Regions from separate parts of the Kitasatospora sp. NPDC049258 genome, predicted to be linked through region 3. Evidence: riboswitches for the same ligand, from Rfam matches in the RefSeq annotation. Region 3 holds a riboswitch; each other region holds the start of a gene.
What was found. Region 3 has a riboswitch for cyclic di-AMP ahead of AB0K43_RS28015 (NlpC/P60 family protein). Riboswitches for the same ligand answer to the same signal wherever they lie in the genome.

Region 1 (6,793 bases), on a different contig from region 3:
GCGGACTCCTCGGTCTCGTCGTCCTCGAAGGAGACGACCTCGCCGTTGGTGTCCTTGACCGCGGCGCCCTCGACCACCAGGGCCAGCGCCTTGCCGCGGGCGACCTCGCCGACCAGCAGCGGGACCTGGTTGCCCTGGACGACCTGCTGGGCGAACTGGTCCGGGGTGAGGCCCGAACCGGCGGCGCGGCGGATCAGGTGCTCGGTGAGCTCCTCCTGGTTGACCCCGAGCTCCTCCTTCGCCACGATCTCGTCCAGCACGAACTGGGTCTTGATGCCCTTCTTGGCCTGCTCCTCGGTCTCCGCCAGGAAGTCCTCGAGGGACTTGTCCTGGGTGGCGAGGTAGGTCTCCAGGTTCAGACCCATGGGCTCCAGCTGGTGGTGCTCCAGGTTGTGGCGACGGGTCTCGATCTCGTCCTTGAGGAGCTTCTCCGGGTAGTCCATCTCGACGAGCCCGAGCAGCTCGTCCAGGACCTTCTCCTGGGCCTGGGTGGCCTGGTCGAACTCCTTCATGCGCTCAAGGCGCTTGCGGGAGTCCGCACGCAGCTCCTCCAGGGTGTCGAACTCGCTCGCCAGCTGGGCGAACTCGTCGTCCAGCTCCGGGAGCTCCTTCTCCTGGACGGCGGTCACGGTGACGGTGACCTCCGAGTCCTTACCGGCCTGGGTGCCACCCTTGAGGGTGGTGGTGAAGGTCTTGGTCTCACCGGCGGACAGGCCGATGACGGCCTCGTCGATGCCGTCCAGCAGGCGGCCGGAGCCGATCTCGTAGCTCACGCCGGTCGCGGTGCCGTCCTCCGGCACCTCGCCGTCGACCTTGGCCTCGAGGTCCACGACCACGACGTCCTCGGCGCCCGCGGCGCGCTCGACGTCCTTGACCGAGGAGAAGCGCTCACGCAGCTGCTCCAGCGACTTCTCGATGTCCTCGTCGGAGACGACGACCGGGTCGACGACCACGCTGATCGAGGAGAAGTCCGGGAGAGCGATCTCCGGGCGGACGTCGACCTCGGCGGTGAACTTGAGGCCACCCCCGTCGGCGAGCTTCTCGACACCCTCGATGTCGGTGATGTCGGGCTGACCGAGAACCTCGATCTTGCCCTCGTCCACGGCCTGCGTGTAGAAGCGCGGCAGCGCGTCGTTCACGGCCTCCTCGAGCACCGCGGCACGGCCGAAGCGCTGGTCGATCACCTTGTTCGGGATCTTGCCCTTACGGAAGCCCGGGACGGTGACCTGCTGGTTGATCTTCTTGTACGCCGCGTCGAGGCTGGGCTTGAGCTCCTCGAAGGGCACCTCGACGGTGAGTCGAACCCGGGTCGGGTTCAGAGTCTCGACGGCGCTCTTCACGGTTAGGTCTCCTAGGGGCTTGCGGTCTGGTTGTCTCCGCCGACCCGGTACGGCCGGGAACGGCCGAGCGAGCTGGCGAGACGGGCGATGGGCGGTTGGAGCTGCATCTCCCGTATTGGGGTGGACGGTGAGCGTGACTCCTCGCCCTCGGGCGGCTGACCTGCGAGCATGCCACAGGTACTACCGCCAGCAGCCCATCCTACCGGTACCGCGAAAGCCCGACGCCAGGGCGCTGCCGCGGGCCCCCGCCGGAGCACCGGGCGGGCCGGTCCGCGCACGGCCGGCCGGACGACGAAACAGGGCCCCGTCCACCGGACGAGACCCTGCCGCACACGATGTCGGGGTGACCGGATTCGAACCGACGGCCTTCCGCTCCCAAAGCGGACGCGCTACCAAACTGCGCCACACCCCGTAGTGCCGAGAGGAAGAGTACACGGCGGCCTCCCTCGGCCCGGCGCATTATCAACCCCCCGCCGGAGCGAAAGCGACGTGCGCTCCACCGCCCCGACCAGGTACGCTAGCCCCGTCCTCCCGGCCGCACCCCGGCCGAGGGGTCGCGTACAGTCGGACGTACCGTCAACTGCACGCAGGCGGGTGTAGCTCAATGGTAGAGCCCCAGTCTTCCAAACTGGTCACGCGAGTTCGATTCTCGTCACCCGCTCCACCACCTCGGCCCCTGGTCGGCGATCAACTCGCCGGGCAGGGGCCGCAGTCGTTTTCGGGGGCCGGTGGGCCGGCCTCGGCCGGGGGCCCGTGCGGGCGTCTTGAGGTGACAGCCGGTGTCTGCGGGCATGCCGCAGGCCCGGCCCGGGACTTGGGGTCCTGGGTCGGGCCTGCGGCAGGTGTGGCGGTGGGCGTCGATCCCGAGGATCAGACCTTGACGCCGTGGGCGGCCAGGTAGGCCACCGGGTCGATGTCGGAGCCGTACGCCGGGCCGGTGCGGACCTCGAAGTGCAGGTGCGGGCCGGTGACGTTGCCGGTGGCACCGGAGAGGCCGATCTGCTGGCCGGCGGTGACGGTCTGGCCGACCGACACGCCGATCGAGGACAGGTGGGCGTACTCCGAGTACTTGCCGTCGGCGTGCTTGATGACGACCTCGTTGCCGTAGGCGCCGCCGTTGCCGGCCGAGACCACGGTGCCGGCCGCGATGGACTTCACCGAGGTGCCGGTGCCCACCACGAAGTCGACACCGGTGTGGTAGCCGGAGGACCAGTTGGAGCCGGCCTGGTGGTACGGGGTACCGAGCGGGCCGTTGACCGGGGCGACGTAACCCGAGGTGGCGGGGGCCACGGCCGGGGCGGACGCGGCGGGCGCCTCGGTCTTGGGGGCGGCCGGCTTCGGGGCAGCCGGCTTGGGGGCGGCCGGCTTCGGGGTCTCGGCCTTGGGGGCCTGGGTGACCGGGGCACGGTGCTCGGAGCGCGAGGCCTTCGCGGCCGGGGCCTCGGACTTCGGGGCGGCGGCCGGGGCGGCCTGCTGGCCACCGACGGTCAGCTTCTGGCCCGGGAAGATCAGGTTCGGGTTGCCCCCGACGACCTGGCGGTTGTCCTGGTACAGCTTCTGCCAGCCACCGTCGACGTGCTCGGCGGCGGCGATCTTGGACAGGGTGTCGCCGTGGACCACCTGGTAGGTGTGGTCGGCAGGAGCCTGCGCGGCAGCCGGGGCGGCCGGGGCGGCGGCCTGCTCGGCCGAGGCGGAGACGGTGCCCTGGGCGTCGGCGGAGGTGCCGTGGGCCGAGGCGGCGGTGGCCGGAAGCGCGACGGCAGCGGTGACCACACCGGTGGCGACGGCAATTCGGGTCAGACGGGACAGACGGGGACGACGGTGCTTGCCCTTACCGGACATTGAGCGGTTCCTCTCCGACGCCTACGAGGTGAGCTGTCGGGTTCGGACGGGAGATCGCCCGGCCGTGAAAAAGACACGGCTTCACCCCAAGCCGCACCGGAATTCCGGAAACGGCACTTACCTTGGGTCCCCCGCTCCTGCCGTGCACGGATGGTGTGCGTCGACCCCGGGCAGCGGCAGGACTCGGCGTTCCACCCGGTGGCCCCACCCGGCGTTTGCCGGGCAGGTCACGAAGCAAAACCCATGAGGCGTGTACGGAGCAAGTGACGGTGCGTAAGGAACTAAAGGGACATAAGATCAACAGGGACGAAGGTCACGCTCCGCTGTGGCCACAGGGCCCACCGCAGCCGAATTCCTCACCCCTGGTGAATGCACGGCCGCAGGTCGTCACCGATATCGCATTCCGTGGCCGAGAATTCACCCACGGGCACGAAAACCCCCGCCTTCCGTGACTCCGGTCACCCCCGCGGGGGCCGCGCCGACCGCCGAGGCCGGCCGGAACGCCCCACCGGACGGGTGCGAGACCCGGCGCCGACGGCCGCGCGCGGGTTTCCCGGGAGCGGGCGGCGGCCGATAGCCTCAGCCCTGTTCGATTCCACCCCACCGCTTCGAGCTAGGAGCCGGCCTGTGGGCCCGCAGCACCGACTGGACGTCATACAGCGCAGCGTGATCCGCGAAATGGCGCGTTTCGGGCAGGGGTTCACCGTCGACGGCGAGCTGCTGCGGGGGCCGGGCAGCACCGCCGTCGCGGTCCGCGAGCACCCGGGTGACGGCGGTGCCGGCCATGTCGACCTCGGCTATGTGCTGCAACTGGGCCGCGCCGACGGGCCGGTGGTCTGGGACTGCGCGGCCGGGCTCGGGCGGACCGAGGAGGAGCAGCTCGACAACGCCGTCCGGATGTGGGCGACCACCACTGCCACCGCCGTGGTCGAACTGCTCGACCGCCGGGGCGAGCACGGCGACCACTACCGGTCGGTGGAGCTGCCTGGCTGGCACGCGGTGCAGGGGCCGGCCGCCGTGTTCGGCTTCGGTTCAGGGGAGTTGGCCAACTGGCTGGCAGCCCATCAGCCGCTCGCGGCGCTCGCCGAGCCACTGCGCCCGGAGCTGACCGGGCCGCAGGTGAACGGGGTCAAGCTGTTCCTGGGCGGCCGGGCGGGCGAGGACGTCGCGGAGGTCCGGGTGAACGGTGTGGTCTGCGACCGCGCCTCGGCCGCGCTCCGCGCGCTGGACTGGCCCCGCGGCGAACGGCTGTGCTGGGCAAGGCTGTTCATCCTGCTGGTGGCCGAGGTCGCCGAGCAGCCGGCCGAGCCGCCGAAGCCCGCCGGGGTGCCCGCGCCGACCGTCACGGCCCGGCGGCCGGGGCTGCTGGCCCGGCTGCGCCGGCCGAAGCCGCAGCGCCGCTAGCCCCCGCGGCATCGCCGGCTCCCGCAACACCACCGGCCCCACGAGCATCCGCAGTACCGATACCACAGGCAATACCGCCACCACCCGCAGCACCAGCAGCACCCGCTGCCCGCCCGAGGACGGGCCGCGGTCGGCCGCACGCGGGCAGGGCGAAGCGCCGGGCGGCACCGGCGCCGACCGGCTCGACAGCGGACCCGGGAGGACTCAGCCCGCGACGGAGGAGATCGTCGAGGCCAGCTGGGTGAGGAAGTCCTGGATCGGTTTGGCCGCCGTGGACTGGCTCACCATGAAGCCGAACAGCGCCGCGATGATCGCGTGGCTGGTCTTCAGCTGCTTGTTACGGATGAAGATGACGACGATGATGCCGAACAGCACCAGCGCGGACACGGAGAAGGCCACCCGGACTCACTTCCTCATTTCATGGCGGGTTCAAGACGGAACCGGACGGTCCCTGGCGGACAGGCCGTCCCGCCGCGACCGGAGCGCCACAGGGGCACCCGAGGTCGCCAGACGACAGCCGCGTGGCGCACGATTCGCCCCCCATCCCCCGAGTCTCGACCAGCCCACCCGGACTCAGTGTGGTCGCTCGTGCGGACTCCGTAAAGGACTTGTCGGAAGCCTAGGAGCAAGATCCCGCGATGTGGGACGAATTTCCGCCGTCCGAGACCATAGCGGAGGCCTTCTGACGGTGCGTCGACGGGCTCCCCGCCACCCGCGCGGGGCAGGGCCCCGGGGCGGCAAACCGGCAGGCCGCCCGCACTGTGATCCACTGCGGCGGCGCGGATGCCGGGAATGGCCGAAGATCACCACTCGCGGTTGACAGCGCGGGGCCGCCGCCCACCGGGCGGACGGGCGTCAGCGCCGCCAGAGCAGCAGCACGGCCCGGTCGTCGTTGACGTCCTTGGCGACCGACTCGATCAGCCGGCCGGCCACTCCCCGGCTGCCGCTGCCGAACTGGGCACCGGCCACCAGCCGGTCGGCCTCGCCCATCAGCCGGTCCATCCCCTCGGTCAGGTCGCGGCCCGGCACCTCGACCATGCCATCGGTGCACAGCAGCAGCACGTCGCCGTGGGCGAGCCGGCCCCGCACGCCGTCGAACTTGGCCCCGTCGTAGACGCCGAGCAGCGGACCCTCCGCCTCCTGGACCTCCCAGCGGCCGGCGCCCGCCAGCCGCTGCATGCCCGGCAGGTGGCCGGCCGAGAGCAGCTCGTACTCGCCGGTGTCCAGGTCCAGCACCAGGTGGACGGCGGTGGCGAAGCCCTCCTCCCAGTCCTGGCGGAGCAGGTAGCCGTTGGCGGCGGGCAGGAACTCGTGTGCCGGCAGCGAGCCCAGCAGGCCGCCGAAGGCGCCGGAGAGCAGCAGGGCCCGCGAGCCGGCGTCCATCCCCTTGCCGGAGACGTCGGCCAGGACGGCCTCCAGGACCCGGCGCCCGGGGCCGGTGCGGGCCGCCACCACGAAGTCCCCGGAGAAGGACTGGCCGCCGGCCGGGCGCAGCGCCATGTCGGCGTGCCAGCCCTCGGGCAGGGCCGGGATCCGGCCCTGGACCCGGATCCGCTCGCGCAGGTCGAAGAGCATCGAGCCGCCGCCGCGCCAGGGCACCCCGACCCGGCTGCGGAACTGGGCGACCAGCAGCCCGGCCACCCCGACCGCGCCGACCACCAGGGCCGCACCGGGGGTGACCCCGTAGACGTACTCCTCGGGGTGGTCGCTGGCGACCCGCTCGCCGGTGTGGATCAGTGACTCGGTGGAGAGGCCGAGGGCGGCGGCGCCGTACAGCAGGACCAGGGTGCCGGGCCGCAGCAGCATGGCACCGGCCAGGATCGGCAGCACCAGTGCGGTCGGCGGGACCCAGGCGGGGATCCAGACGTTGAGCAGCACCAGCAGGGGGATGGCGAGCAGGAAGGCGGTGAAGGCGAGCCAGTCGGCGCCGTCCCCGCGGAAGTAGTCGACACCGGCCCGGCGGATGCGGCGGCGGGTGCGGTAGAGCTTGGCGCGCAGCAGCGCCGCGGCGGGCTCCGCGGCCGTAGCGGCCGGGCCCGTCGCAGTCGTCTGGGGCGGTGCGCCCGGCTCTCTGCCAGCCATGGGGTCCGACCTTATCCACCGGTCGTGCCCGGCGTCGACGGGGTGGGGCGGCTCGGCCGTCGTGTTCCGCCGCGGGCCGGGTGGGTTTCGGCCGCACGGCGGGGCCGGTCCGCGGGCCTGGGCGC
Region 2 (6,793 bases), on a different contig from region 3:
ACCGAAGTGTCCGTGGCCCGACATGGAATGGGGGATGGTTTGGCCGGAAATGCGCGACTTGTCCAGCACGGTTTCACCCACTCCTGGGATCCGACTGCAGGGGAACCGGCCGAATGTCCTACGATCTCCGCCATGAGCACCGCAGCGATCCCGGGCGCGCCACTGCCCGTCCGTACGCCAGGCTCCCGTGCGCGGGGGCGCCACCGTCGTCCTGAGCGCCCGGAGATCCCGGTCGGCTCCCCGGCCCTGGTGCTCGCGGTGCCCGCCGCGGCCGGTCCGGAGTCCCGTCCCGTGGTGGACGAGCTGCTCTCGATCGTGCGCGGCGAGCAGCCCGGCATCGAGGCCGCCGCCGCCTACCTGAGCGTCAGCGAGGGCACCGAGGACGCCGTGACGGTGGCCGAGCTGCTCGCGCAGGCCACCTCCGCGGGCTACCCGGCGCCGGTCGTGGTGCCGCTGCTGACCGGTCCGCACGGCCGGCTGGCCGAGCTGCACCAGGTGGCCGCCGAGGCCGGTTCGGCCGTCACCGACGCGCTCGGCCCGCACCCGCTGCTGGCCGAGGCCGTGCACGTGCGGCTCTCCGAGGCCGGTCTGGCCCGCGCCGACCGCGCCCGGCTGTTCGCCATCACCACGGCCGCGGACGGCATCGTGCTGACCGTGGTCGGCGGTGAGGAGGCCGCCACGGCCGCCGGCATCACCGGCGTGCTGCTGGCCGCCCGCCTGGCCGTCCCGGTGGTGGCCGCCGCGCTGGACGTCCCGGGCTCGGTGGCCGCCGCCGTCGACCACCTGCGGGCCACCGGCTCGCAGCGCCCCGCGCTCGCCCCGCTGGTGATCGGCCCGGAGGCCGACCCCGAGCTGCTGGCGACCGCGGCCGAGGAGACCGGCTGCCCGAGCGCCGCCCCGCTGGGCGCGTACCCGACGGTCGGTCAGCTGATCGCCGGCATCTACCTCGCCGAGCTGCCGCCCCCGGCGCCGGTCGAGGAGCCCGTCGAGGAGCAGCCCGCCGGCTGAGCCCGACCAGGCACGTACCTCGGCCCGGGCTGCCCCGGTCACGCTTCGGCCCCGGCCACCCGCTGACGGGTGGCCGGGGCCGAAGCCGTTCCTGCCGCGGGCCGCGCGGGCACCGGAGCCCGGTGGGCCGAGCGGCGCCGGTCAGCCCACCCGGCCGGTGGGCGCCGCGATGTCACTCAGCTTCAGCGCCGGGGTCACCGGCTGACGCGGGCCGTCGGGCACGCTGACCGGGGCGACCGAGGCGTTCCACTGCGGCGCCGAGCTGCCGCCGCCCTTGTCCGGTTTGGTCAGCTGGACGGCCTGGCTCTCGCCCGCCTTGCGCAGCACGATCCGCTCAGGGGTGGGCGACTCCGGGTCCAGCCAGACCTCGTTGCCGCTGAACGAGCAGTCCAGCACCTCGACGGAGTCCGGCTGCCCGTCGGAGGTCGCCCGGAAGGCGATGCCGGCCTTGCGGTAGCCGGTCAGCCGGCAGCGGCTGATCGTCACCGGCTGCCCGGCCAGCTGGTGCTTGGCCGTGGCGACGGCGAAGTCGGACTGCCCGGCGGCGTCGATCAGCAGGCCGTCGAAGACCGTCCCCTTGTCCCGCCCCAGCGCGTGCACCGCGATCCCGCCGGCGGCGTTGCCGTACAGGACGCTCGCCGTGTAGTCGAAGTCGTTCAGGTACGCGCCGTGCTCGATGCCCCAGCCGCCGTTGTGGTAGGCGACGAACTGGCCCACGGTGTGGTGGTGCTGGGCGTTGAGCCAGACGAAGATGCCGTTCTCCAGGTTGTTGTGGGCCAGGCACCGCTCGAAGGTCCAGACCCCCTCGCTGGTCTCCGGCCACTCGTACCCGGAGGCACCGGTGGCGCCCTGGACGCCGACCGCCACGCAGCCGCTCGCCTTGCTGCCGCTGCCCGCGCCGAGGCTGAACCCGGTCAGCCGGTAGCCGCGCGGGTTGGGCTCGAAGACCGTCCGGGAGGCGACGCAGGAGTCGTAGAGGATGTCGTCGGACGGCCCCTGCGGGGTACGGGTGTCCTGCGGACCGTCCCACCAGTAGGCGTCCTCCCAGGTGTTGTGGCTGATGCAGCTGCGGAAGGTGACGCCGTGGCTCATGTGCGGGACGAAGGCGTGGTTGCCCGTGTCGCGCACCACCACGCCCTCCACCACGGTGCCCCGGCTGGCGTCGGCGAGCATGTGGAAGTGCAGCCCGTAGCGCCCGAGCACCGGCTCGGTGACGGGCTTTCCGTTCCACTGGTCCTTGCCGTTGGCCCGCGGGCCGAGCCAGCGCAGCGCGGCGTGCCGCACGTCCGCGTGGCGGGAGCTGGTGAGGTGGATGTGGGCCCGGCCCTGCTCGGTGCCCTCGACCCGAACGTTGCGGGTCAGGTTGAGCACCTCGGCGCCGACGGTGACCCCGCCGCCGACCGCGACCCGCGGGTGGGCGTACTTCAACGGGCCGTCAAGGACCACGGTGCTGCCCTTGACCTGACGGACCGTGCGCAGGTCGTACTGGGTGGAGAAGTCCTCGCCGTCGGGGGGCGCGGTCGGGGTGACGGCCAGTTCGTCACCGACCTGCCAGCCGGTCGGCGCGGCGGCCAGCGTGATGCTGCTGTCGCCCGCCTTGAGCGCGCCGGCCGCCCGCACCCAGGCCGTCCGGGGCGAGCCGTCCAGCCGCAGGTAGCCGGCGCCGCTCACCCAGAGCCCGGTGTCGGTGTCGATCACGGTCATCCCGCCGCCCTTGAACCGGCTCTCGTCCACGCCCGGGAACTTCAGGGTGTGCACGACCGTGTCCCCGGGGGCGAGGCTGAGGCTGCCGCGGACCTCGATGTTGCCGGCCGCGCTCAGGGTGAGGCTGCGGTCCTTGGCGAAGACCAGCGAGCCGGTCGGCTCGATCAGCAGCGAGCCCACCGCCGCGTCGGCGTCGAGCAGCACCTGGTCGGTGATCCGCACCGCCGACTTCGGCCCCGGCACCGCTCCGCCCCAGCCCGCCGGGTCGGACCAGTGGCGGCCACCCTCGGGCACCGTCGGGGCCGGCTGCGAGGGCGGCGGCGCGGCACTGCTCGGCGCGGGCGGTGAGCCGTGCTGGTGGCCGCCGGGCGTCGCACCGGGCGAGGTGCGGCCCGGCCCCGGGCGCCGGGAACCGACCGGGGCCTGCCGGACGACCTCCTCCCCGGTGACCGCCGCGACGATTCCGACGGCCCCCCAGATCAGTAGCCTGCGCCGGGCGATACGTCCCTTATGGTCCGGTTCGGCCCGATGCGAGCGGGGCCGGCGCGGCGGCGACTGCGGCCCGGCGCCGTCGCCGGGCTCCGGCGGTCTCTCCTCGAACTCCATGATCGGTTACCCCTCCCCCAGGCCGCAGGTCCGGCTCTGCCGACTGAAGCATAGGCAAGTCCCCATCCGATAAAGGCTTTTGCGCGAAAGCGAGCGAATATGAACGGCGCGAACGGGGTTTATCGATCTTGAGGGATCGATGCGGGCGATGTGACGGCCATCACACATATTTGCGGTTTCAACTTATCTCTGCCTAATGTCCTCCCACGTTCGTGGTCACACGGACCCAGCCACCCGGGACGCCGAGTCCTGCCGCCGGGTGGGCTGGCAGCGCATAGAACGCACCATGGCAGGAGCGGGGGAACCAGGTAGGTCGCCCGGGAGCGGTACGTCAGTGCCGGTCCGGGGCTTGGGGTGAAGCCGTGCACACGCACGGCCGGGCAACTCCAGCCCGAATCCGACAGCTCACCTCGTAGGCGTGGGAGAGGAACGCGTCTTCATGCTGCCCATCAGCGCTTCCAAGCGTGCCCGCCGCATCATCGCCACCACCGGCGTCGTCGGCATCGGCCTCACCATCCCGTGCCTGACCGCCGGCTCGGCCTCCGCCGCCTCGGTCGCCACCTGGGACAAGGTCGCCCAGTGCGAGTCCTCCGGCAACTGGGCCATCAACACCGGCAACGGCTTCTACGGTGGCCTGCAGTTCACCTCCAGCACCTGGGCCGCCTTCGGTGGCACCGCCTACGCCTCGCAGGCCAACCTGGCCACCAAGGACCAGCAGATCGCCGTCGCCGAGAAGGTGCTCGCCTCCCAGGGCCCCGGCGCCTGGCCGGTGTGCTCCGTCCAGGCCGGCCTCACCAAGGGCGGCGAGGCCCCGCAGCTGAACACCGGCGCCGCGGCCACCACCACCCAGAGCGCCCCGAAGCCGGCCGCCGCCCCCAAGCCGGCCGCCGCTCCGAAGCCCGCCGCCCAGCCGGCCGCCCCGCAGAGCAGCCAGCAGAGCACCCAGCAGTGGAGCGGCAAGCACTGGACCGGCGACCGCCAGTGGAACGGCCACCAGGGCGCCCACGACTACACCGTGGTCGCCGGCGACTGGCTGTCCCAGATCGCCGAGGAGAACCACGTCCAGGGCGGCTGGGAGAAGCTCTACGAGCTGAACAAGTCGGTCCTCACCGAGGGCGCCGACCACATCTACCCCGGCCAGCACCTGTCCCTGGGCGGCGACGCCCAGGTCGCCGCGCCGGCCGCCGCCAAGCCGGCCACCAGCGCCCCGGCCGCCCCGGCCACCACCACCGCGGCCAAGCCCGCCGCCGCCACCCAGGCCACCGGTTCCAAGGCCGCGGCGGTCAACTTCGCGCTCTCCAAGGTCGGTCAGGCCTACGTCTACGGCGGCAGCAGCGACGGCGGCTGGGACTGCTCGGGCCTGGTCCAGGCGGCCTACCGCCAGGCCGGCATCTCGCTCCCCCGTGTCGCCGCGGACCAGGCGGACACCGCCACCCGCGTCTCGCTGGACAGCCTGCTCCCGGGCGACCTGCTGTTCTGGTCCAACAACGGCAGCAACTCCGGCGTCTACCACGTCGCGCTGTACGTCGGCGACGGCAAGTACGTCGAGGCCGCCAACCCCAGCGCGGGCGTGCGCACCGAGACCATCGCCGACTGGGCCCCGGACTTCGCGGGCCGGATCTGACGGCCCGCTGACGGACCCGCCGTCCCCGGAAGCCTGGCCGGTTCCCGGGGCGGCGGCCTAAGCTGCGACGAGCCACCCACCAAGGAGCGCCCGTCATGGCGAAGGTCACCGTCACCCTCGATGCCGATCTGGCGATCGAGGTGATGCTGCAGTGCGGCACCAGGAACCCGCAGGACGCGGTCGAGCTGATCGTCCGGGATTACCTCGACCGCACCCGGCGCACCGAGGCGCGGACCGGCGACGCGGCCGACGAGCTGCGGCTCGACCATCCCCGGCCGGTCGTCGAGGAGGGCTGACGCCCAGGGCCGAGAGCCCTCACCCCCGAGTACGTGCGCAACGGCCCCGGAGCTTCCCGCTCCGGGGCCGTTCGCACATCCGCCGGGCGGACGTGCGCGAAGGTCAGGACGCGCTCTACCGGCCGTTGGCGACCGCTCCGGTGGAGCCGCGCATCACCAGTTCGGGCTGGAACATGTACTCGGCGCGCTGCGCCAGATTGCCCCCGACCTCCTCCAGCAGGGCGTCGACCGCGGCGGTGGCCATCGCCTCGACCGGCTGGCGGATGGTGGTCAGCGGTGGCTCGGTGAAGGCGATCAACGGCGAGTCGTCGAATCCGACCACCGAGACGTCCTGCGGCACCGACAGGCCGCGGCGGCGCACCGCCCGGATCGCGCCGAGCGCCATCATGTCGCTGCCGCAGACGATCGCGGTGCAGCCCTTGTCCAGCAGGGCACCCGCGGCCGCGTCCCCGCCCTCCACGCTGAACAGGGTGTGCTGGATCAGGTCCTGGGCCTCCTCCGTGGTCCGCCCGAGCAGCTCCCGGACGGCCGCGGTGAAGCCCTCGATCTTGCGCAGCACCGGCACGTACCGGCGCTGGCCCACCGCCAGGCCGATACGCTCGTGTCCGAGCTCGACCAGATGCTGGACCGCCATCCACATCGCGGTCCGGTCGTCCGGTGAGATGAACGGCGCGTCGATCTTCTCGCTGTAGCCGTTGATCAGGACGAACGGCACCTGGCGCCCGGTCAGCCGGGCGTAGCGGTCGTGGTCGGCGGTGGTGTCGGCGTGCAGGCCGGAGACGAAGACGATGCCCGCCACCCCCCGCTCGACCAGCATGTCGACCAGTTCGTCCTCGGTCGAGCCGCCCGGCGTCTGGGTGCACAGCACCGGTGTGAAGCCGTGCCGGCTGAGCACCTGCTCGATCACCTGGGCCAGCGCGGGGAAGATCGGGTTGCTCAGCTCCGGGGTGATCAGCCCGATCAGGCCGGCGCTGCGCTGGCGCAGGCGGGTCGGCCGCTCGTAGCCGAGCACGTCGAGCGCGGCCAGTACAGTCTGCCGGGTGGTCGCCGAAACGCCCGCCTTGCCGTTGAGCACCCGGCTGACGGTCGCCTCGCTGACCCCCGCCTGTGCCGCGATGTCTGAGAGTCGCGCCGTAGTCACGATCCCAGAGCCTATTGCAACCACGTCAGACCGCCCACCAAACGGCGGAGTCCGTGGGGAGCACGCTCTCCCCGTCGACCACGGCCAGCTCGGCCGAGGCGAGCAGCAGCCGGCCGGGGGCGGCGATCCGGACCGGTTCCGGCGTGGTGTTGACGGTGCAGACGAAGGAGCCGGCGGCGCTGTCCCGGCGGAAGGCCAGCACGCCTTCGGCGGAGGGCAGCCAGCTCACCGCGGTGCCGGCGCCGAGCGCGGGGTGCTCGCGGCGGACGGCGAGCGCGGAGCGGTACAGCTCCAGGGTGGAGGTCGGGTCGCCGGTCTGGACCTCGACGCTCAGCTCGGCCCAGGAGGCCGGCTGCGGCAGCCAGCTCGGGCCGCCCGGGGTCGGGCCGAAGCCGTACGGGGCCTCGGTGCCGG
Region 3 (6,793 bases):
GCCGAGGCCGACCCCGGCGCCGCCGCGGCCCCGGACGGGTCGGCGCCGCCGGAGCACCTGGACCGCCCGCTCCCCGAGGGCGTCCGCCGCCGAGTGGTCGGGCTGGCCGCCGACGCGCTCGGCGGGATCCCGGCCGCCGACCTGCCCGCCTCGCTGCGCCAGTACGCCAAGTTCACGCCGGCCCGGCGGGCCAAGTACGCCGGGACGGCGCTGGCCGCCGCCCTGGAGGCGGACCCGGTGTTCCGGCTGCGGATAGCCGACCGCCTGCGGCTCGGCCAGCCGGATCTGGTGAAGTCCCTGGAGTCGGGCACCGTCCCCGGTGCGGCCGACCCGATGGACGTGGCCGCCGGCGCGTACCTGCTGCGCACGGCCGGTTGGACCAGGGTGGTGGTCGAGGCCGGCGAGGAGGTCGAGCGGGCCGGTGCCGAGGGCGCCGCCGCGGAGGCCGCCCGGCTGGTCGAGAAGCTCCAGGAGGAGCTGGCCGAGCTGCGCGCCGGTGCCCGGGCCGACCTGGACCGGCAGCGGGCCGAGGCGGAGGGCGTGCGCAAGGAGGCCGAGACCCTGCGCAAGCGGGTCCGCAGCCTGGAGAGCGACACCAGGCGTGCCCAGGCCGAGAGCCGCAAGCTGCTGAGCGAGCTGGAGGCGCTGCGGACGGCGGGGGCGGCCGAGCGCAGCACCGCCGAGAGCGAGGTGCGCCGGCTGAAGCACCGGATCACCGAGCTGGAGACGGCCGTCGAGGCGGGGCGCCGCTCCGCCCGCGAGGGCCGCACGGTGGAGGACATGCGGCTGCGGCTGCTGCTGGACACCGTGCTGCACTCCGCGCAGGGCCTGCAGCGGGAGCTGGCGCTGCCGGTCGCCCAGCTGCGCCCGGCGGACCTGGTGGACGCGGTGGAGCCGGTCTCCGCCTCGCCCAACGACGTGGCCCGGCGCGGGCTGGCGGAGGACGACCCGGCACTGCTGGACCAGCTGCTGGCGATCCCGCAGGTCCACCTGGTGGTGGACGGCTACAACGTGACCAAGTCCGGCTATCCGGCGCTGCCGCTGGAGCAGCAGCGGCTGCGGCTGCTCGGCGGGCTGGCGATGCTGGCGCAGCGCACCCAGGCCGAGGTGACCTGCGTCTTCGACGGCCAGGATCTGGACGTGCCGGTGATGATGGCGCCGCCGCGCGGGGTCCGGGTGCGGTTCAGCCGGACCGGGGAGACCGCGGACGAGCTGATCCGCCGTCTGGTGCGGGCGGAGCCGCAGGGGCGTCCGGTGGTGGTGGTGTCCACCGACAAGGAGGTGGCGGACGGCGTGCGCAAGGCCGGCGCGCGCCCGGTGGCCTCGATCCTGCTGCTGAATCGGTTGGCCAGGGCCTGACTCCGGTGAGCCGCCGTCAACCCTCGATGGACCGGATGTGTCGGCGGCGTGAAGTCCCGTGGTGGGTAGGAAGTTCGTTCCGGTAGGGGAGTGGCGCCGGAGCATGATCTTCACTAGGGTCTGGCGTCAAACCTATATTCCGGACTTTCGCTCGTTCGGGTGAGTCCAGCAGGAAGAAGGAGCTACCCCCTTGGCCTCCCACCGCCGTCCTAAGCAGCCGAGCCGTGCGCGGGTGACCGTGCTGACCGCTGCCGCGGCGACCGCGGTCGCCCTGTCCGCGCAGGTGAGCGCCCACGCCGCGCCCGCCAAGCCGAACAAGGACGAGGTCAAGGCGCAGGTCGACAAGCTGCTGGACGAGCAGGAGCAGGCCGCCGAGCGCTACAACGGCGCCAAGGAGCGGGCCGACCAGCTGCGCAAGCAGGCCGACCAGCTCCAGGACCAGGTCGCCCGCGGGCAGGACCAGATGACCGAGCTGGCCTCCGGGCTGGCCGCGGTGGCCGGGCAGGAGTACCGCACCGGCGGTATCGACCCGTCGATGCAGCTGATGCTCTCCTCCAACCCGGACGGCTACCTGGCGCAGGCCTCCAGCTTCCAGCAGGCGGCCAGCACCCAGGCGGACACCCTGAAGTCGCTGAAGGACCAGCAGCGCCGGCTGGACCAGCAGAAGCAGGAGGCCGCGACCGTCCTCGCCGAGCTGGACAGCAGCACCAAGGCGCTGAACGACGCCAAGTCCGAGGTGCAGGCCAAGCTCCAGGACGCGCAGAAGCTGCTCAACCAGCTGAGCGCCGCCGACCGGGCCGCGGTGATGGGCGACAAGGCCTCCCGCAGCGACTCCCGGTACGACCTCAGCAACCTGCCCGCGCCGAGCGGTTACGCCGCCGCCGCGGTCCAGGCCGCGATGAGCAAGCGGGGCTCCGCGTACGTCTGGGGCGCCACCGGCCCGAACACCTTCGACTGCTCCGGCCTGATGGTCTGGGCGTACGCCAAGGCCGGCGTCTCGCTGCCGCGCACCTCGCAGAGCCAGGCCACGGTCGGGGTCAACGTCGGCACCAACATCGCCAACGCGCAGCCCGGCGACCTGGTGATCTACCACAACGACGCGCACCACGTGGGCATGTACATCGGCAACGGCCTGGTGGTGCACGCCCCGCACACCGGTGACGTGGTGAAGGTGATGGCGGCCGACGCGATGCCGATCAAGACCATCCGCCGGGTCTGAGGCGGTCGGGCCGCCGTCTGACGGTCCATCCCATATCGGACATTTGCCCTTACTTCGGACCAGCTGACGGTCCATGACGCGCCCGGACGGGTCGAGATCTCGCTGTGATCTCCGACACGTTCGGGCGTTTCATATTCCGACCATATGCGGAATATTTATCATCTCTGCGTAGGGATGCTGTCACTGTCGGTCGCAATCACAATCGAACATGGCAAGTATTTCGACTTTTTTCTGACAAGGATTTGAACGGATCACGGATGGGTTACTAGGGTCTTGCCACGGACCGCCGCCCAGTCGCTCACCCAACCAGGGTGGCAACGGTGGTCGCCGCCGAGTCCGAGACGCAGCTGGGCAGTCCGACTGCCCAGGGGGGAGCCCCCGTTGGGGGCGCTGTCGATCGGAGCCGGGGAACCACGTTCCTCGGGGTGAATCGGCGCCAGGTCGGCCGCCTCGGCGGTGCGCGGTCGTCACCGCGCACCTGACGGGTGGTCGGTGAGGCGTCGTAGGGCGTCTCTTCCAGCCCGAACCCGTCAGCTCACCCGGTAGGCGGTGTGAGGAAGAAGGAGTCCGCCTTCGTGGCGTCCCATCGTCGTCCCAAGCCCGCCGGCCGGGCCCGTGTCTCGATCCTGACGGCCGCCGCCGCCACCGCGGTGGCACTCTCCGCGCAGACCGGCGCGCACGCCGACCCGGCGCCCACCAAGGACCAGGTCAAGCAGCAGGTCGATACCCTCAACGAGCAGGCCGAGGTCAAGACCGAGGAGTTCAACGCCGCCACCGAGCGCGAGCAGGGTCTGCAGAAGCAGGTCTCGCAGATCCAGGACCAGGTCGCCCGGCAGCAGGCGCAGGTGAGCGGCATCCAGGGCACCCTGGGCGAGATCGCCGCGGAGCAGTACCGCACCGGCGGGATCCCGCAGACGGTGCAGCTGATGCTCTCCGCCAGCCCGGACTCCTTCCTCAACCAGGCCGGCGCGATGAACCAGGTCGGCAGCTCGCAGGCCGACGTGCTGAAGGCCTTCAAGGACGAGCAGGGCAAGCTCGACCAGCAGAAGTCCGAGGCCGAGCAGAAGCTCGCCGAGCTGGACGCCACCACCAAGCGGCTGAAGGCCGACAAGGAAGAGATCCTCGGCAAGCTCGCCAAGGCGCAGAGCCTGCTCGACTCGCTCACCCAGAAGGAGCGCGACGACCTCGCCGCCGCCGAGGCGAAGTCCGCAGCAGACGCCAAGGCCAAGGCGACCGCGGCGCAGGGCCCCGAGCGCGCCTCCCGCGACTCCGCCCGCACCGACGTGGTGGTCAACGCGCCGGCCGGGTCGCACGCCGCCGCCGCGATCGCCGCGGCCACCTCCAAGCTCGGCTCCCCGTACTCCTACGGCGCGGCCGGCCCGAGCGCCTTCGACTGCTCCGGCCTGATGAAGTGGGCCTACGCCCAGGCGGGCGTGTCGCTGCCGCGCACCTCGCAGGACCAGGCGGGGGCCGGCACCAGCATCGGCACCAACGTCGCCAACGCCCAGCCGGGCGACCTGATCATCTACTACGGCGACCAGCACCACGTCGGGATGTACATCGGCAACGGCCAGATCATCCACGCGCCGCGCACGGGTGTCCCGGTGCGCTACGAGTCGGCGACCGCGATGCCGATCTCGAAGATCGTCCGCCCCTGACCCCGTGTCACCCCGTCCGCCGGCCCGGTGCTCCCCGTGAGCGCCGGGCCGGCGGCGTCGTACCCGCCGACCTGCGACGGGTCGGCTGCTTGGGCCAGCTGTCCGATTAGTGCTCAAATATTCGCCCCTGGAGGGGTTTGGACTAGATAGCCGTGACTCGCTAGGGTCTGCCCCCGGACCTCCGCGAGACGGCCGCCCAGACCCGGGTGGCGGCGGTGGCCCGGCCGCAGGAACGGAGTCGCCGAAGCATGACCGTGCACCGCCGCCCCCAACTGCCAGGCGTCCGGCGGCTCGCCCGCGCTCTCGCGGTCACGGCCGCCGCCACCACCGCCCTGGGTGTGACGGTCGCGGGCAGTGCCCATGCCCTCCCCGGTGCCCCGGCCGAGCCGATCGCCAAGAACGACGTCAAGGCCCAGATCGACCAGCTCTACGACGAGGCCGAGCAGGCCTCCGAGAAGTACAACGCCGCCCAGGAGTACCAGAAGCGGCTGCAGGGCGAGACCAGCACGCTGCAGAGCCAGGTCGCGGCCGGCCAGGAGAGCCTCAACCGGCTGCGCCAGGACCTGGGAGCGCTGGCCGGCGCGCAGTACCGCTCGGGCGGGATGGATCCGGGGGTGCGGCTGATGCTCGACTCCGACCCGGACGCCTACCTGGCCGGGGCCCGCGCGCTGGACCAGGCCGCGCAGCGGCAGAACGACGCCCTGCGCCAGGTGCTGGACCGCCAGCGCCGGCTGGACCAGCGCCGGGCGGAGGTCGGGGCCAAGCTCGCCGAGCTGGAGGAGGTCCGGCGCACGCTGGCGCAGAGCAAGTCGGAGATCCACCAGCGGCTGGTGAAGGCCCAGCGCCTCCTCAACGGCCTGGGCACGGTCGAGCGGGCCCGGATGGTGGCCGAGGACGCCCGGGAGGCCGAGCAGCGCGCCACCCGCGGCACCGACCGCCTCGACCTCGGCGACCAGCCGCCCTCCTCCGACCGCGCCGCGGCCGCGCTGGCCGCCGCGATCAGCAAGATCGGATCGCCGTACGTCTACGGATCGACCGGCCCCCGTACCTTCGACTGCTCCGGTCTGATGTACTGGAGCTGGCGGCAGGCCGGAGTGACCCTGCCCCGCACCTCGCAGGCGCAGGCCTCGGCGGGGCAGCGGATCAGCCTCGGCGAAGCACGACCCGGAGACCTGGTGATCTTCTACAAGGACATGCACCACGTCGGCATGTACGCCGGCGGCGGGGTGGTCGTGCACGCGCCGTACCCCGGTGCCAAGGTCCGCTACGAGAGCGTCAACGCGATGCCCGTCGCCGGGGTGGTACGGGTCTGAGCAGTGAGCCGGAACAGCTGGTGACCGACCTGCCGCCGAGGCCCGCGGCAGGCCGGTCCGGGCTGTCCCGGCGGGCCGCGCTGCTGCTCGCCGCGGGCGGGCTGGCCCAGGCCTCGGTGCCGCTGCTGCGCCCTGCGGGCCGCCCGGCCGCCGTACCCGAGGCCGCCGGGCCGGCGCTGCGGCCGGTGATCGAGGAGCTGCTGGCCGCCCGGGCCCGGGCGCTGCTGGCGCTCGACCGGGCGGTGCTGCTCGCCGGAGCCGCGCCGGCCGCTGCCCAGGCCCAGCACGCGGCGCTCGACCGGATGGCCCAGGTGCCGTTCGCCGAGCTCGGCTACCGGATCACCTCCTTCACCGAGCCGCCGCCGGAGGCCGACCGGATCACCGTCGCCGCCGAGTTCGAGCACCGGCTGGTCGACCTGGACGCGTACCCGGCGGTGCTGTCCCGGCGCCTGGAGCTGGTCCGGCTCCCCGAGGGCTGGCGGCTGGCCGCGGACGAGCCCGCGGGCGCGCCCGCGCTCTGGGACCTCGGGCCGGTCCGGGTGGCGCGTGGCACGCGCTGCCTGGTGCTCGGGCTCGCGGAGCAGGCCGAGGTGTCCGCCCTGGCCACCCGGGCGGATCAGGCCGTGCCGGCCGTCGAGGCGCTCTGGGGGGACGCCTGGCCGGGCCGGCTGCTGCTCGAACTGCCCTCCACGGAGGCGGAGTTCGCCAGGCTGCTGGAGGTGCAGCCGGAGCCGTACCGGGGCATCGCCGCCGTCACCGTGGCCGTCGCCGGTGCCCCCGAGCACACCCCGGCGGACCGGATCCTGGTCAACCCGGAGGCCTACCGGGGGCTCAGCGAGCTGGGCCGGCGGGTGGTCGTCACCCACGAGGCCACCCATGTCGCCACCCGGGCCGTCACCCGGAGCTGGACCCCGATGTGGCTCTCCGAGGGCGTCGCCGACCACACCGCCTACCTGGACTCCGGGCGGACCGCCCGGCAGATCGCCCCCGGGCTGGCCCAGGAGGTCGCGGCCGGCCGGATCCCCCGGACGCTGCCCTCGGACGCCGACTTCACTGCGGGCGCCGACCGGATCGGGCAGGCGTACGAGCTGTCCTGGCTGGCCTGCGAGGTGATCGCGCGCGAGTTCGGCGAGCGCAGCCTGGTCCGGCTCTACCAGGACGTCGGGGTTTCCGGCCGGGCGGCCGCGGGGGAGAGCCCCGAGTCGGTGCTGGACCGGTTGCTGCGTGGCCGGCTGGGGATCGGC

Region 1: another riboswitch for cyclic di-AMP. It lies ahead of AB0K43_RS18255 (LysM peptidoglycan-binding domain-containing M23 family metallopeptidase); the one in region 3 lies ahead of AB0K43_RS28015 (NlpC/P60 family protein).
Region 2: another riboswitch for cyclic di-AMP. It lies ahead of AB0K43_RS22425 (transglycosylase family protein); the one in region 3 lies ahead of AB0K43_RS28015 (NlpC/P60 family protein).

The regions. Positions count from the first base shown of each region.
Region 1 is NZ_JBFAQT010000019.1:46,362-53,154, reverse strand. Features, by position in the region: gene tig (trigger factor) at 1-1,340, opposite strand, end outside; tRNA gene AB0K43_RS18265 (tRNA-Pro) at 1,679-1,752, opposite strand; tRNA gene AB0K43_RS18260 (tRNA-Gly) at 1,931-2,004, shown strand; gene AB0K43_RS18255 (LysM peptidoglycan-binding domain-containing M23 family metallopeptidase) at 2,211-3,182, opposite strand; cyclic di-AMP (ydaO/yuaA leader) riboswitch at 3,188-3,381, opposite strand; gene AB0K43_RS18250 (DUF6348 family protein) at 3,861-4,586, shown strand; gene AB0K43_RS18245 (hypothetical protein) at 4,791-4,985, opposite strand; gene AB0K43_RS18240 (PP2C family protein-serine/threonine phosphatase) at 5,442-6,584, opposite strand.
Region 2 is NZ_JBFAQT010000028.1:14,773-21,565, forward strand. Features, by position in the region: gene AB0K43_RS22415 (hypothetical protein) at 133-1,008, shown strand; gene AB0K43_RS22420 (hypothetical protein) at 1,150-2,955, opposite strand; cyclic di-AMP (ydaO/yuaA leader) riboswitch at 3,591-3,750, shown strand; gene AB0K43_RS22425 (transglycosylase family protein) at 3,758-4,942, shown strand; gene AB0K43_RS22430 (hypothetical protein) at 5,038-5,238, shown strand; gene AB0K43_RS22435 (LacI family DNA-binding transcriptional regulator) at 5,354-6,379, opposite strand; gene AB0K43_RS22440 (glycoside hydrolase family 13 protein) at 6,405-6,793, opposite strand, start outside.
Region 3 is NZ_JBFAQT010000048.1:32,897-39,689, forward strand. Features, by position in the region: gene AB0K43_RS28005 (NYN domain-containing protein) at 58-1,359, shown strand; gene AB0K43_RS28010 (NlpC/P60 family protein) at 1,550-2,578, shown strand; cyclic di-AMP (ydaO/yuaA leader) riboswitch at 2,957-3,143, shown strand; gene AB0K43_RS28015 (NlpC/P60 family protein) at 3,154-4,236, shown strand; gene AB0K43_RS28020 (NlpC/P60 family protein) at 4,485-5,549, shown strand; gene AB0K43_RS28025 (hypothetical protein) at 5,570-6,793, shown strand, end outside.